Regions from separate parts of the Mesorhizobium sp. NZP2077 genome, predicted to be linked through region 2. Evidence: predicted binding sites of a transcription regulator. Region 2 holds the regulator's gene; each other region holds the start of a gene.

Region 1 (4,060 bases), 1.5 Mb from region 2:
ATGTACCTGACCCAGGGCTATGTCTACGAAACGGCACAGGCCGCTGAAGCCCGTTTCAAAGGCGAGGAGCCCGGCTTCATCTATTCGCGCTACGCCAACCCGACCGTCGACATGTTCGAAAAGCGCATGTGCGCGCTCGAAGGCGCCGAGGATGCGCGCGCCACGGCATCGGGCATGGCCGCGGTGACGGCGGCCATGCTGTGCAGCGTCAAGGCCGGCGACCATATCGTGGCGGCGCGCGCGCTGTTCGGCTCCTGCCGCTGGGTGGTCGAGACGCTGGCGCCGCGCTACGGCATCGAGGCGACGCTGGTCGACGGCACCGACATCGCCAACTGGGAAAAGGCGGTCAGGCCCAACACAAAACTGTTCTTCCTGGAAAGCCCGACCAACCCGACGCTGGAAGTGGTCGACATATCAGCCGTCGCCTCGCTGGCCAACTCGATCGGCGCGCGGCTCGTGGTCGACAATGTCTTCGCCACGCCTTTGCAGCAGAAGCCGTTGCAGCTCGGCGCCCACATCGTCGTCTATTCGGCGACCAAGCACATCGATGGCCAGGGGCGCTGCCTGGGCGGTGTCATCCTGTCCGACAAGAAGTGGATCGACGAGAATTTGCACGACTATTTCCGCCACACCGGCCCCAGCCTGTCGCCGTTCAATGCCTGGACACTGCTCAAGGGCCTGGAGACGCTGCCGCTGCGCGTGCGCCAGCAGACGGAGAGTGCCGGCAAGATCGCCGACTTCCTCGCCGAGCAGCCGCAGATTGCCCGCGTCATCTATCCCGGCCGCGCCGACCACCCGCAGGCCGATATCGTCAAGAAGCAGATGTCGGGCGGTTCGACGCTGATCTGCCTCGACGTCAAGGGCGGCAAGCAGGCCGCCTTCGCCTTGCAGAACGCGCTCGACATCGTGCTGATCTCGAACAATCTCGGCGATGCCAAGAGCCTGATCACCCATCCGGCGACGACCACGCACAAGAATTTGAGCGACGAGGCTCGCGCCGAACTCGGCATCGGGCCAGGTACGCTCAGGCTGTCGGTCGGTCTGGAGGACACCGACGATCTTCTGGAAGACATCGCGCAGGCGCTGAAGGCCGCAAAATAGAACCAGTCGAGGCAGCTTTCGTCCGCGCCGCGATCAGGCGCGCGACGGCGTCTCTTCCAGTTCGGCGGCCTTGGTGCCGATGGTCATCGCGTTGCCGCGCCAGTCGACAGCGCCGCCAAGCCAGCCGCGAGCCCACATGATTGGAAGCATCAAGTCTCGCGCAATCATCGCCGCGACCATGCGCGGCGACAGGTGCCAGCCCTTGGACCAGGCCAGGACACATTCAGGAAGATAGAAGGTCGCCAGCACGGCGATGGCCGTCAGCGGCAGGCTGAAGCCGGCACTTGCCGCCGCAACCAGTGCGAGCAGCAGCGGCACCACCGCGCCGGTCAGGATTTCGGGTGCGAAGAACAGCGGGAAGGTGACGCGGCGCAGGCGCGCCCAGCGGGCCTGGCGCGACCAGATCTCGCCAAGCCTGCGTCGGCCGAGCGGCTGTTCGAAGGGCGCTGCGACGAGATTGACGCGCAGGCCAAGACCATTGACCAGCTTGGTAGCGGCGGCGTCCTCGGCGATTTCGGCGGCCAGAGCGCGGATGCCGCCATTGGCGCCCAGCATCGGCTTGTTCCACAACATGCTCTTGCCCTGGGCAAAGCCGAGGCCGAGCGCCTCGCCGGCATACTGCCAACGGGCTTGCAGTGTGTTGAGGAAGGCGCATTCGACCTCGGCCCAGAACCCGTCCGGCCGCGAGCCGATCGGTGTCGAGCAGACAAGGCCGGTATCCGGCCGCCACGCCGCCATCAGATGCTGGACGTAGTCTCTTGGCATCAGCACGTTGGAGTCGGCCAGGATGACCCAGTCATGGCGCGCGGCTTCCCAACCCTTGACGCAATTGTTGAGCTTGGGATTGGCGCTGACGCGATCGTCCCCGATCAACAGCCGGGCTGGCACTTTTGGAAAGCGGCCAATGGCGGCGCGGATCAATCTGACCACCGGATCGTCGGCATGGGCGACGCAGAAGATCAGCTCGTAGCGCGGCCAGTCGAGCGAGAAGGCGCGCTCCAGCGTCTCCTGCGTGAACGGCTCGACACCGCGCGACGGTATGACAATCGACACCGCCGGCGACTTGCCGGCACGCCGTGCGATGGTCGTGCGCCGTTTCAGCTGTGAAGCGGCGAGCAGGATACTGGCAACGTTTGAAAGGACAAGGGCAGTCGAAAGCGAGGCGGCTATGAGAGTGAGTTCCATCGAGATCTGGTCACTCCAGGAGAGACGGCCTGCATCGTGGCCGTTTTCAGCAGTTCGACAGAGCGCCGAGTCGCCCGGTGCCTGCACACCACCATTGTCGTGTGTCACTTAAATGACATTCTTTGCCGGCACCTGCGTTTCAAGACCAGGCGCGACAAGACGCGCACGTTGACCTGCTCGCCGGGAGCGCCGAAAGGTTCTGTTTGTTGCATGACCTCTGGACAAACGGAAACCCGTTTGTCCGGGAAAACCGGTTCCCACTTTTCGGGATCATGCTTGAGATTGTTTTGGAGCCGCTTATGTACCGCGCCGTGACGCGCAACATCGAAGTGCAGGTCAGGCCGTTCTATCTCGAGGATCGCTCTGATCCTTCCGAGAACCGCTATGTCTGGGGCTATCAGATAACGATCGACAACCAGTCGGACGAATTCGTGCAGCTTCTGTCGCGCTATTGGCACATCACCGACGGTGCCGGCCGGGTCGAGGAAGTGCGCGGCCCCGGCGTCGTCGGCGACCAGCCCGAACTCAATCCCGGCGACAGCTATCAGTACACGTCCGGCTGCCCGCTCTCGACGCCGTCAGGCATCATGGTCGGGCGCTACACGATGCGCAACAAGCGGGGCGAGACTTTCGATATCGCCATCCCGGCGTTTTCGCTGGATCTGCCGGGGACGAGGCGGACGGTGAATTAGGGTCTTTCTCCCCGTCACTAATACGGGGAGAAAGGATTCCTCACTGCGCCGCGAATTCCGCCGGATCGAAGTCGTACTGCGTCGAGCAGAATTCGCAGGCGACATGGATGCCGCCATCCTCGGTGCTGTCCTTGATCTCCTGCGCGGAAAAACCCTCGAGGATGCCGCGGATCTTGTCGCGCGAGCATGAGCACTGGTCGGCGACGGGGACGCCGCCGAAGACGCGCACGCCATGCTCGTGGAACAGGCGATAGAGCAGCCGCTCGGCGCCGATCGTCGGATCGATCAGCTCGGTCGGCTCGATCGTGCCGAGCAGCGCCAACAGTTCCTGCCAGGAATTGTCGGCCGGATCGTGGATCTCCTCGCGCGGATCGCCATCGCCGCCGGGCAGGTCCGGAACGCGCATGCGCTCGGGTGACTGCGGCAGGAACTGCGCCAGGATGCCGCCGGCGCGCCACTGTTCGCGCGCGCCGCCAGGACCTGGCGTCAACAGCTTGGCAACCGAGAGCCGGATATCCGTCGGGATCTGTTCCGACTGGCGGAAATAGGTGCGCGCCGCGTCCTCCAGCGTTTCGCCGTCGAGCTGGACGATGCCCTGATAGCGTTGCGTATGGGCGCCCTGGTCGATAGTCAACGCCAGCACGCCGCTGCCGAGCAGCGTCTGCTGGGACGTTTCGCCCGCCGCGACCAAAGCCTCCAGCCGGTCGGCGTCAAAGCGTGCATAGGCGCGCAATGCCGAGGGCGTCGAGAAATCCGCCACCAGCATGTCGACCGGCCCGTCGGTGCGGGTCTGCAGGATGAACTTGCCCTCGAACTTGAGCGAGGTGCCGAGCAGCACCGTCAGCACGCAGGCTTCCGCCAGCAGGCGGGCAACCGGTTCGGGATAATCGTGGCGGCTGAGGATTGCGTCGAGCATCGGCCCGAGCTGCACTGTGCGGCCGCGCACATCGAGCGGGCCGACCTCGAACGGGACCACATGGTCGTCGCCGGCATAGCCGAACTCGCCGAGTTTGGGGTGATGTTCAGTCACTTGATGCATTTCCAACATGACAAAGCTCCAGGGCGCGGCCATGCGACCCGGA
Region 2 (4,060 bases):
GTCGCTTCACCAGAGCCGCAAGCGCAAGAATGGCGTGATGATGACGCTGTGCGTCGTCGCCGCCGGCATCGGCCTTGCCTGGCTGGCGCTGATCCTCGGCGCACTGCTCTACAAGGGCCTTTCCGGTGTCAATCTTTCGGTCTTCACGGAGATGACGCCACCGCCCGGCGATGCCGGCGGTCTGCTCAACGCCATCTACGGCAGCATCGTGATGACCATCATCGGCATCATCGTCGGCACACCGATCGGCGTGCTGGCCGGCACCTACATGGCCGAATATGGCCGATTCTCGAAGCTCACCACCGTGGTGCGCTTCATCAACGACATCCTTCTGTCGGCGCCGTCGATCATCATCGGCCTGTTCGTCTATGAGCTGATGGTGCGGCCGATGGGGCATTTCTCGGCGATCGCCGGCGCCGTCGCGCTTGCCATCCTGGTCATCCCCGTCGTCGTGCGCACCACCGAGGACATGCTCAACCTGGTGCCCAACGCCTTGCGCGAAGCCGGCACCGCGATCGGCGCGCCGCGCTGGGTGGTCATCAAGTCGGTCGCCTACCGCGCCGCAATGTCCGGTATCGTCACCGGCATATTGCTGGCCATCGCCCGCATCTCCGGCGAGACGGCACCCCTTCTTTTCACGGCGCTGAACAACCAGTTCTGGTCGAGCAATCTCAACGCGCCAATGGCCAGCCTGCCTGTGACCATCTTCCAGTTTGCTCTCAGCCCTTACGAGGAATGGCAGCAGCTGGCCTGGACTGGCGCACTCATCATCACATTGACGGTTCTCGCGCTCAGCATCGTTGCGCGCAGCCTGACCGGACGCAGAGAGGACAAATGAGCCAGATGTTGTCTCCAGACATGACGATCGCCGCCGAGGCAGCCGCCAAGGTAAAGATCGAGGTCAAGAACCTCAACTTCTACTACGGCCAGTCGAAGGCGCTGAAGGATATCACGCTGTCGCTGCCCGAGCGCAGCGTCACCGCTTTCATCGGGCCGTCGGGTTGCGGAAAGTCGACGCTGCTGCGCGTCTTCAACCGCATCTATGAGCTCTATCCAAAGCAGACCGCCGAGGGCCAGGTCCTGCTCGACGGCCAGAACGTCCTCGACCGCTCGCAGGATCTCAACCTGCTGCGCACCAAGATCGGCATGGTGTTCCAGAAGCCGACGCCGTTCCCGATGTCGATCTATGAGAACATCGCTTTCGGCGTCAGGCTCTATGAGAAGATCAGCAAGGCCGAGATGGACGGCCGCGTCGAGCAGGCGCTGAAGCGCGCAGCCCTATGGAACGAGGTCAAGGACAAGCTCAATGCCAGCGGCCTCAGCCTGTCAGGCGGCCAGCAGCAGCGGCTGTGCATCGCCCGCACCGTGGCGGTGAAGCCGGAAGTCATCCTGCTCGACGAGCCGGCCTCGGCGCTTGACCCGCTGTCGACCGCCAAGATCGAGGAGCTGATCGACGAGCTGCAGGCCGACTACACGATCGTCATCGTCACCCACAACATGCAGCAGGCGGCGCGCGTCTCGAAGCAGACCGCCTTCATGTATCTGGGAGAACTGGTCGAGTTCGACAAAACCGAGAAGATCTTCACGTCGCCTCGCGAGAAGCGCACGCAAGATTACATCACCGGCCGCTTCGGCTGATCGCACGCATACGAGGACCAGGATCATGGCCGAACACACAGTCGCAGCCTTCGACGAGGATCTCGGACAGATCAGCAAGCTGATCAGCGACATGGGCGATCTCGCCGGCTCGATGGTCGGCGGGGCCACCAAGGCGCTGCTGAATTCCGACAACGCGCTGGCACAGCGTGTGGTCTCCGACGACGCCATCATGGACGCGCGCCAGCGCGAACTCGACGACCGCGCCATCACGCTGATCGCCAAGCGCCAGCCGATGGCCGACGATCTGCGCCATGTCGTCGGCTCGATCCGCATGGCCGGCGATCTCGAGCGCATCGGCGACCTTGCCAAGAACATCGCCAAGCGCGTCGGCACCGTCGGCCTCGCCACTACGCCGCGCGACCTGTCGCATTCCATCGACGCCATGGCGCAGCTGGTGCTGATCCAGGTGCAGGGCGTGATCGAGGAGTACGCGGCCGGCGATGCCGCCGCACTTGCCAAGCTCAGGAATGACGACGAACGCATCGACGTCAAATACACCTCCGTCTTCCGCGAACTGTTGACCTATATGATGGAGGACCCGCGCAACATCACGGCGTGCACGCATCTGTTGTTCTGCGCCAAGAATCTCGAACGCATCGGCGACCACGTGACCAACATCGCCGAAAACGCCTACTATGTCCTGACCGGCACGCAGTTGCCCGCCAACCGTCCAAAACAGGATGAGACGGCGATGTCGGCGCCCGCGGCCTGACGCAAGAGGTAACCAATCGATGATCGCGCCACGCATTATGGTGGTGGAGGATGAGGAGCCGCTGGGGGTGCTGCTCCGTTACAATCTTGAATCCGAAGGCTACCAGGTGGAGGTGGTGCCGCGCGGCGACGAGGCTGAGATCCGCCTGCAGGAGAACGTGCCCGACCTTCTCGTGCTCGACTGGATGGTGCCGGCGGTGTCCGGCATCGAACTCTGTCGGCGGCTGCGGATGCGGCCCGAGACCGAGCGGTTGCCGATCATCATGCTGACCGCGCGGGGCGAAGAAAGCGACCGCGTGCGCGGGCTCTCGACCGGCGCCGACGACTATCTGGTCAAGCCGTTCTCGACGCCGGAATTCATGGCTCGCGTCAAGGCGCTGCTGCGCCGCGCCAAGCCGGAAGTTCTGTCCAGCGTGCTCAAGGTCGGCGACATCGTGCTCGATCGTGAATCGCACCGGGTCTATCGCAAGAAGAGCGAGATCCGGCTCGGGCCGACCGAATTCCGCCTGCTCGAATTCATGATGCGTCATCCCGGCCGCGTGTTCTCGCGCAGCCAGCTGCTCGACAATGTCTGGGGCGAGACGATCTACATCGACGAGCGCACGGTGGACGTGCATGTCGGCCGGCTGCGGAAGGCGGTCAACAATGGCCGCATGCCCGATGTTATCCGCACCATCCGTGGGGCGGGCTACGCGATCCGCGAGGATTGAGCGTGACCTGATTCAGGCTACGTTTTTCTTTACGGCAAGGCCTGATTTCGCCTGCACACCCGGTGCGAAGATCTCTTGGTCGACGAAGGTCAGCGCGCGCATGGCGCAGCCTTCGCGGATGAGGGGAAGTTCGTTCGGTTCGGTGTCGAAGGAAATCGATTTCGAGTGCTGGCCGCCGGCGGTCTGGGCGATGGCCTCGCGCAATGCGGGCTCGATCAGGTCGAAGGCGGCGGCGCTGACGCCGACCATGGCGACGGGTGCTGGATCGATCAGCGCGAACAGGCTGCCGAGGCCGTAGCCCAGTGCCTCGCCCGCCTTGCGATAGGCTTCGCGCTCGGGCCCGTCGCGTTCGCGTGCCGTGGCGGCGAGCGCCCGCATCTGCGCGTCGCTGACGTCGGCCACCGGCTCGGTGTCCTCACTGAGCTGCCTGGCGTTGCGCCAGATGGCGTAGTTGCCGGCATAGGCCTCGACGCAGCCGCGGCGTCCGCAGCGGCAGAGCGCGCCGCCGGGCCGATGGATCATGTGGCCGAACTCGCCGCCTGAGGAATGGGTGCCGGTGAACAACTCGCCCTTCAGCACCAGGCCCATGCCGATGCCGTGCGACAGAAGGATGGCGATGAAGTCGTCGCGGTAGCGCTCGGGATCGCGCCAGCGCAGCGCCACCGCCATCATGTTGCAGTCGTTTTCCATGGTGGCGGGGATGCCGAACTCGGCCTCGAGTATGTCGGCGAAGGCGATGTTGGTCTGCGGCGTGATCGGCGACCAGAGCATCGCCCGGGCCTCGGTGTCGGTGATGCCCTGGATCGCCAGCGCGATGCGGGCGACGCTGCGCACGTCGATATCGGGATCCTCGAGGCGCCGCCGCACGATGGCGACGCATTCGCCGATCAGCGCTTCGCGCGACATGGTCAGTGTGTCCAACCGGCGCTGTTCCTCCGATACCACCTGGCCGGCATAGTCGATGACGGCGACGGAGAGGA
Region 3 (4,060 bases), 1.7 Mb from region 2:
GGAAGCGCTAATGGGATATGTCTTTCTTTACCGGCCCCAAGCGTTAAGGCGCATCAAATCCGGCCAATCCAGAAGCCTTTCCTTGCCAGCGTGCAGGCCAAATGAGCAGGGCTTTTCAGTTCGCTGCCTGCTGGTCGGCGTCGGTGAGCGTGCCGAGAAAGGCGACGATGTCGTCGATCTCGGCATCATTGAGCGCCGGTCTGTCGCCAGGCTTCTTGCCGTTGAAGGGCGGGTCCCGATTCAAGTTCGGCCAGTAAGCCTTTGGCAAATCGTCATATTGCCTGACCGTACCGTCGGCATTTTTGGGGTACCAATGGCCGGGATCAGTATCACGGCTGGCGTACAAGGCGACCGCGTCGCGCAGCGTGTGGAACGTGCTGTTGTGGAAGAAGCTCTTGCGCAGCGCGACGTTGCGCAAGGTAGGCGTCTTGAATAGGCCGCAATACTCTCTCCGTCCCTTGAAATCGGTGCGCAGCGGGCCGCACAGGCCGAGATCGACATAGGCCGGATCGGCGTTGGCAGGGATCGCCGCATTGCGCGGCACGGCGATGGCGATCAGGCCGAAATCAGTGAATTGCGGCGGTTCGCCGTCATTGGCGGGTTCGCTGAGGTGACAGCTGGCGCAATTGCCCTTGGTTTCGTCCTCGAACAGCGCGCGGCCGCGCATTTCCTGCGCCGTGAGTTCTGCCTTGCCGGCGAGGAAGGCATCGTAGCGGCTGGAATAGGGATAGAAATCGGCAGCACTCTGTTCGAAGGTGCCGAGCGCTTCGGCGGCGGCATCGAAGGCGTCACCCGGGTGCTCGAACACGTCTGCGCCGAAGGTTGCCTTGAATGCGTCGGCATAGGCCGATTTGCGCAAGGCAGCGGCGACGGCGGCCTCATCCTTGTTGGCCATCTCGAAGGGCGAGAGCAGGGGTATCTTGGCCTGGTCCTTGCCATGGTCGGCGCGGCCGTCCCAGGTCAGGCCGCCGGTCGGGCCATTGTCGACGCTCTCATCGCCTTCGTCTTCGGAATCGTAGAAATGCTCGGTGAAGGCGGGCGCCGCCTGGAGATAGCGCAGCGACGGCACGGCGCGCACGCCCGGCTGGTCGAGGTTTGGCCCGCCCATCTCGACCGGCGAGGCCGAGGCGGGGCCGAAGGCGTGGTGCGGATCATGGCAGGACGAGCAGGCCTGCTTGCCCGAGGCTGACAGGGCCGGATCGAAGAACATTTCTTTGCCAAGCGTGGTCAGCGCCTCGGCGCGCGCGTAGGCCTGGGCGCGCGACATCGGGCCGGGGTGGACGCCATCCGGTGCCGCCGTGTTTGCGGGCGCGGCGAAGCTTACCACCGATGCCGCGGCGATCACTGCCGCCCGGCTTTTCCATCGTCCCGTTGCCATGCCTGAAGTCCGGTTTCGATCCCGCAACTAAGTATCCTGTGCAACGGATTCATGACCTGGCCTGGCGTTCACGAAACCGTGTTCGACGGGTCGGTAAATGTCACAAAGGTGACAAGGCATGGAAGTAGCTCCAGTCCTGTATTTCGTTGCCCATGCGTGCCGTCCTCCAGCCAGCCACGAGGCATCTTCCCATGACCAGGTCCTTTCTCTCGCTTTGCCTCGCCTCGACGGCGCTGGCATCGTTCGCCGGCGCGGCCCACGCCGCTCCTCCCGGCTACGACAAGATCGACACCGTCGTCGTCATCTATGCCGAGAACCGCAGCTTCGATAATCTCTATGGCGGCTTCCCCGGCGCCAATGGGCTGGCCAATGTCTCGGCCGACCAGGCGCGCCAGCTCGACCGCGACGGCAAGCCGCTTTCAGAGTTGCCGCCGGCCTGGGGTGGGCTGACCGCCAAGGGCGTGACGCCACCGGTGACCGAAGCGCAGTCAGCGCATCTCGCCAATGCCAGCTTCGCCATCGACGATGTTGCCGGCTTCAACGAGAAGACCTCCGTCATCACGCGCGATCTCTGGCACCGCTTCTATCAGGAGCAGATGCAGATCGACGCTGGCCGGAACGACAAGTTCGCCGCCTGGGCCGATTCCGGCGGCCTCGTGATGGGCCATTATGACGGCTCCGGCCTGCCGATGTGGGCAGTGGCGAAGAAATACGTGCTGGCCGACAATTTCTTCCAGGGTGCCTTTGGCGGCTCCTTCCTCAACCACTTCCAGCTCGCCTGCGCCTGCGTTCCGGTCTATCCCAACGCCGACACCAGCCCGGTGAAGGGGCAGATCGCCGTCGTCGAGGCTGACGGCAAGACGCTGAAGGTGGCCGACAATTCGCCGGCCTCAGCCCTTGGCGGCGCGCCGAAATTTGTCAATGACGGCGCCATCACGCCGGACTTCTACGCCGTCAACACCATGCAGCCGCCCTATCAGCCGAGCAACAACAAGCCGGCCGCGGGCGGCGACCCGGCCTTGGCCGATCCGTCCGTGGCCAGCACGCTGCCGCCGCAGCACGACATCACCATCGGCGACCTGCTGTCGCTGAAGGGGATCGACTGGGCCTGGTATGCCGGCGCCTGGCAGGCCACGCTCGACGGCAAGAACGCCACGCCGGTGCCGAACTTCCAGTTCCATCACCAGCCGTTCAACTATTTCGCTGCCTATGCGCCCGGCACGGCCGCGCGGACCACGCATCTCAGGGATGGCGGCCTGGAAGGCACCGAATTCATCAAGGCGATCGACGACGGCAAGCTGCCGGCCGTCACTTTCTACAAGCCGCAAGGCAATCTCAACGAGCACGGCGGCTATACCGATGTGGCGAGCGGCGACCAGCATCTGGCCGACCTCGTCGCGCATCTGGAGAAGAGCCCGCAATGGGGTCACATGCTGGTGGTCGTCACCTATGACGAGAATGGCGGCTTCTGGGATCATGTCGCGCCGCCGAAGGCCGATCGCTGGGGGCCGGGCAACCGCGTCCCGGCCTTCATCATCTCGCCCTATGCGAAGATGGGCACGGTCGACCACACGCAATATGACACGACGTCGATCCTGCGCTTCATCACCGCGCGCTACGATCTGCCTGTGCTCTCCGGCATCGTCGCCCGCGACAAGGCGCTTGCCGGCAATGGGGAGCCGCCGATCGGCGATCTCTCCGCCGCGCTTGACCTCAGCCGGTAGGCTGGGGCCGCTAACCGCCTGATCTGCGGATCAGGTCGCGGCCGATCGGCTTCGGCGCCTCGCTGCGCAGCACCAGCGCCGTGGTGACAGCACCATGGCGCGCCACGGCGTCGACGATGGTTTCCAGGTGGGCGGGCGAGGGCGCGACCACTTTCACGATGAAGCAATCCTCGCCGGTCAGCCGGTGCACCTCGGTAATCTCGGGCATTGCGGCGAACTGCTTCAGGCAGGGGCGGATGTGCTCATGCGTGGTGCGCACGCGGATGATGGCCATCATGCCGAGACCGAGCGCCGCCGGATCGATCACCGCGGTGTAGCCGGCAATGACGCCGCGCTCCTCCAACCGCTTGACCCGCTCGGACGTCGCCGGTTGCGACAGCCCCACCCGCCGGCCAAGCTCCGACATGCCGATGCGGCCATTCTCCTGCATGGTTTCGACAATGGCGACGTCGGTCGGGTCGAGCGGCGTGCGCTCAGCGTTGTTCTTCATGGGCACCTTGAATCCATCGGCAAGGACGTGATTTTTCCGATGGTTTCCCATTCTCGATGCCAACGCAAGACGCCACCATGCGCCCTCAATCGATTGGAGCAAGGCGACATGACGCATTTCATCAACCTGCCGGGAAGCGGCGGTTCGGGTCCGGGCCATTGGCAATCGCGCTGGGAAAGCGTCAATCCGGCGATGCGGCGCTTCCAGCCGTCAAGCTGGGATTTGCCCGATTTCACCGACTGGCTGGCGGCGCTGGAAGCTGCGGTGATCGCGGCGCCGGAGCCGCCGGTGCTGGTCGCGCACAGCCTGTCCTGCCTGCTGATCGCGCACTGGCAGAAGATTTCGCGAAGGCCGGTGAAGGCGGCCTTGCTGGTCGGCGTGCCCGACCCGAAGTCCGCGGTCTTTCCCGGGTACGGCATGGCTTTCGCCAGAATTCCCGAGGGCCGGCTGCGCTTTGCCTCGCTTGTG

What was found. The regulator PhoB, encoded in region 2, activates phosphate uptake and scavenging genes when phosphate is short. The targets are predictions, from matches to a motif close to TGTCATNNANCTGTCAT.
Region 1: HGP13_RS35580 (ceramide glucosyltransferase) is a predicted target of PhoB. The motif match lies at 2,388-2,404, and genes of this name have one in related genera.
Region 3: HGP13_RS15660 (acid phosphatase) is a predicted target of PhoB. The motif match lies at 1,476-1,492, and genes of this name have one in related genera.

What each region holds. Positions count from the first base shown of each region.
Region 1 is NZ_CP051293.1:7,261,245-7,265,304, forward strand. It holds gene HGP13_RS35575 (O-succinylhomoserine sulfhydrylase) at 1-1,101, shown strand, start outside; gene HGP13_RS35580 (ceramide glucosyltransferase) at 1,135-2,286, opposite strand; gene apaG (Co2+/Mg2+ efflux protein ApaG) at 2,586-2,978, shown strand; gene HGP13_RS35590 (Hsp33 family molecular chaperone) at 3,019-4,050, opposite strand.
Region 2 is NZ_CP051293.1:1,414,805-1,418,864, forward strand. It holds gene pstA (phosphate ABC transporter permease PstA) at 1-838, shown strand, start outside; gene pstB (phosphate ABC transporter ATP-binding protein PstB) at 835-1,638, shown strand; gene phoU (phosphate signaling complex protein PhoU) at 1,664-2,371, shown strand; gene phoB (phosphate regulon transcriptional regulator PhoB) at 2,391-3,080, shown strand; gene HGP13_RS06970 (ROK family protein) at 3,093-4,060, opposite strand, start outside.
Region 3 is NZ_CP051293.1:3,161,217-3,165,276, forward strand. It holds gene HGP13_RS15655 (cytochrome-c peroxidase) at 116-1,378, opposite strand; gene HGP13_RS15660 (acid phosphatase) at 1,570-3,102, shown strand; gene HGP13_RS15665 (Lrp/AsnC family transcriptional regulator) at 3,113-3,592, opposite strand; gene HGP13_RS15670 (alpha/beta fold hydrolase) at 3,701-4,060, shown strand, end outside.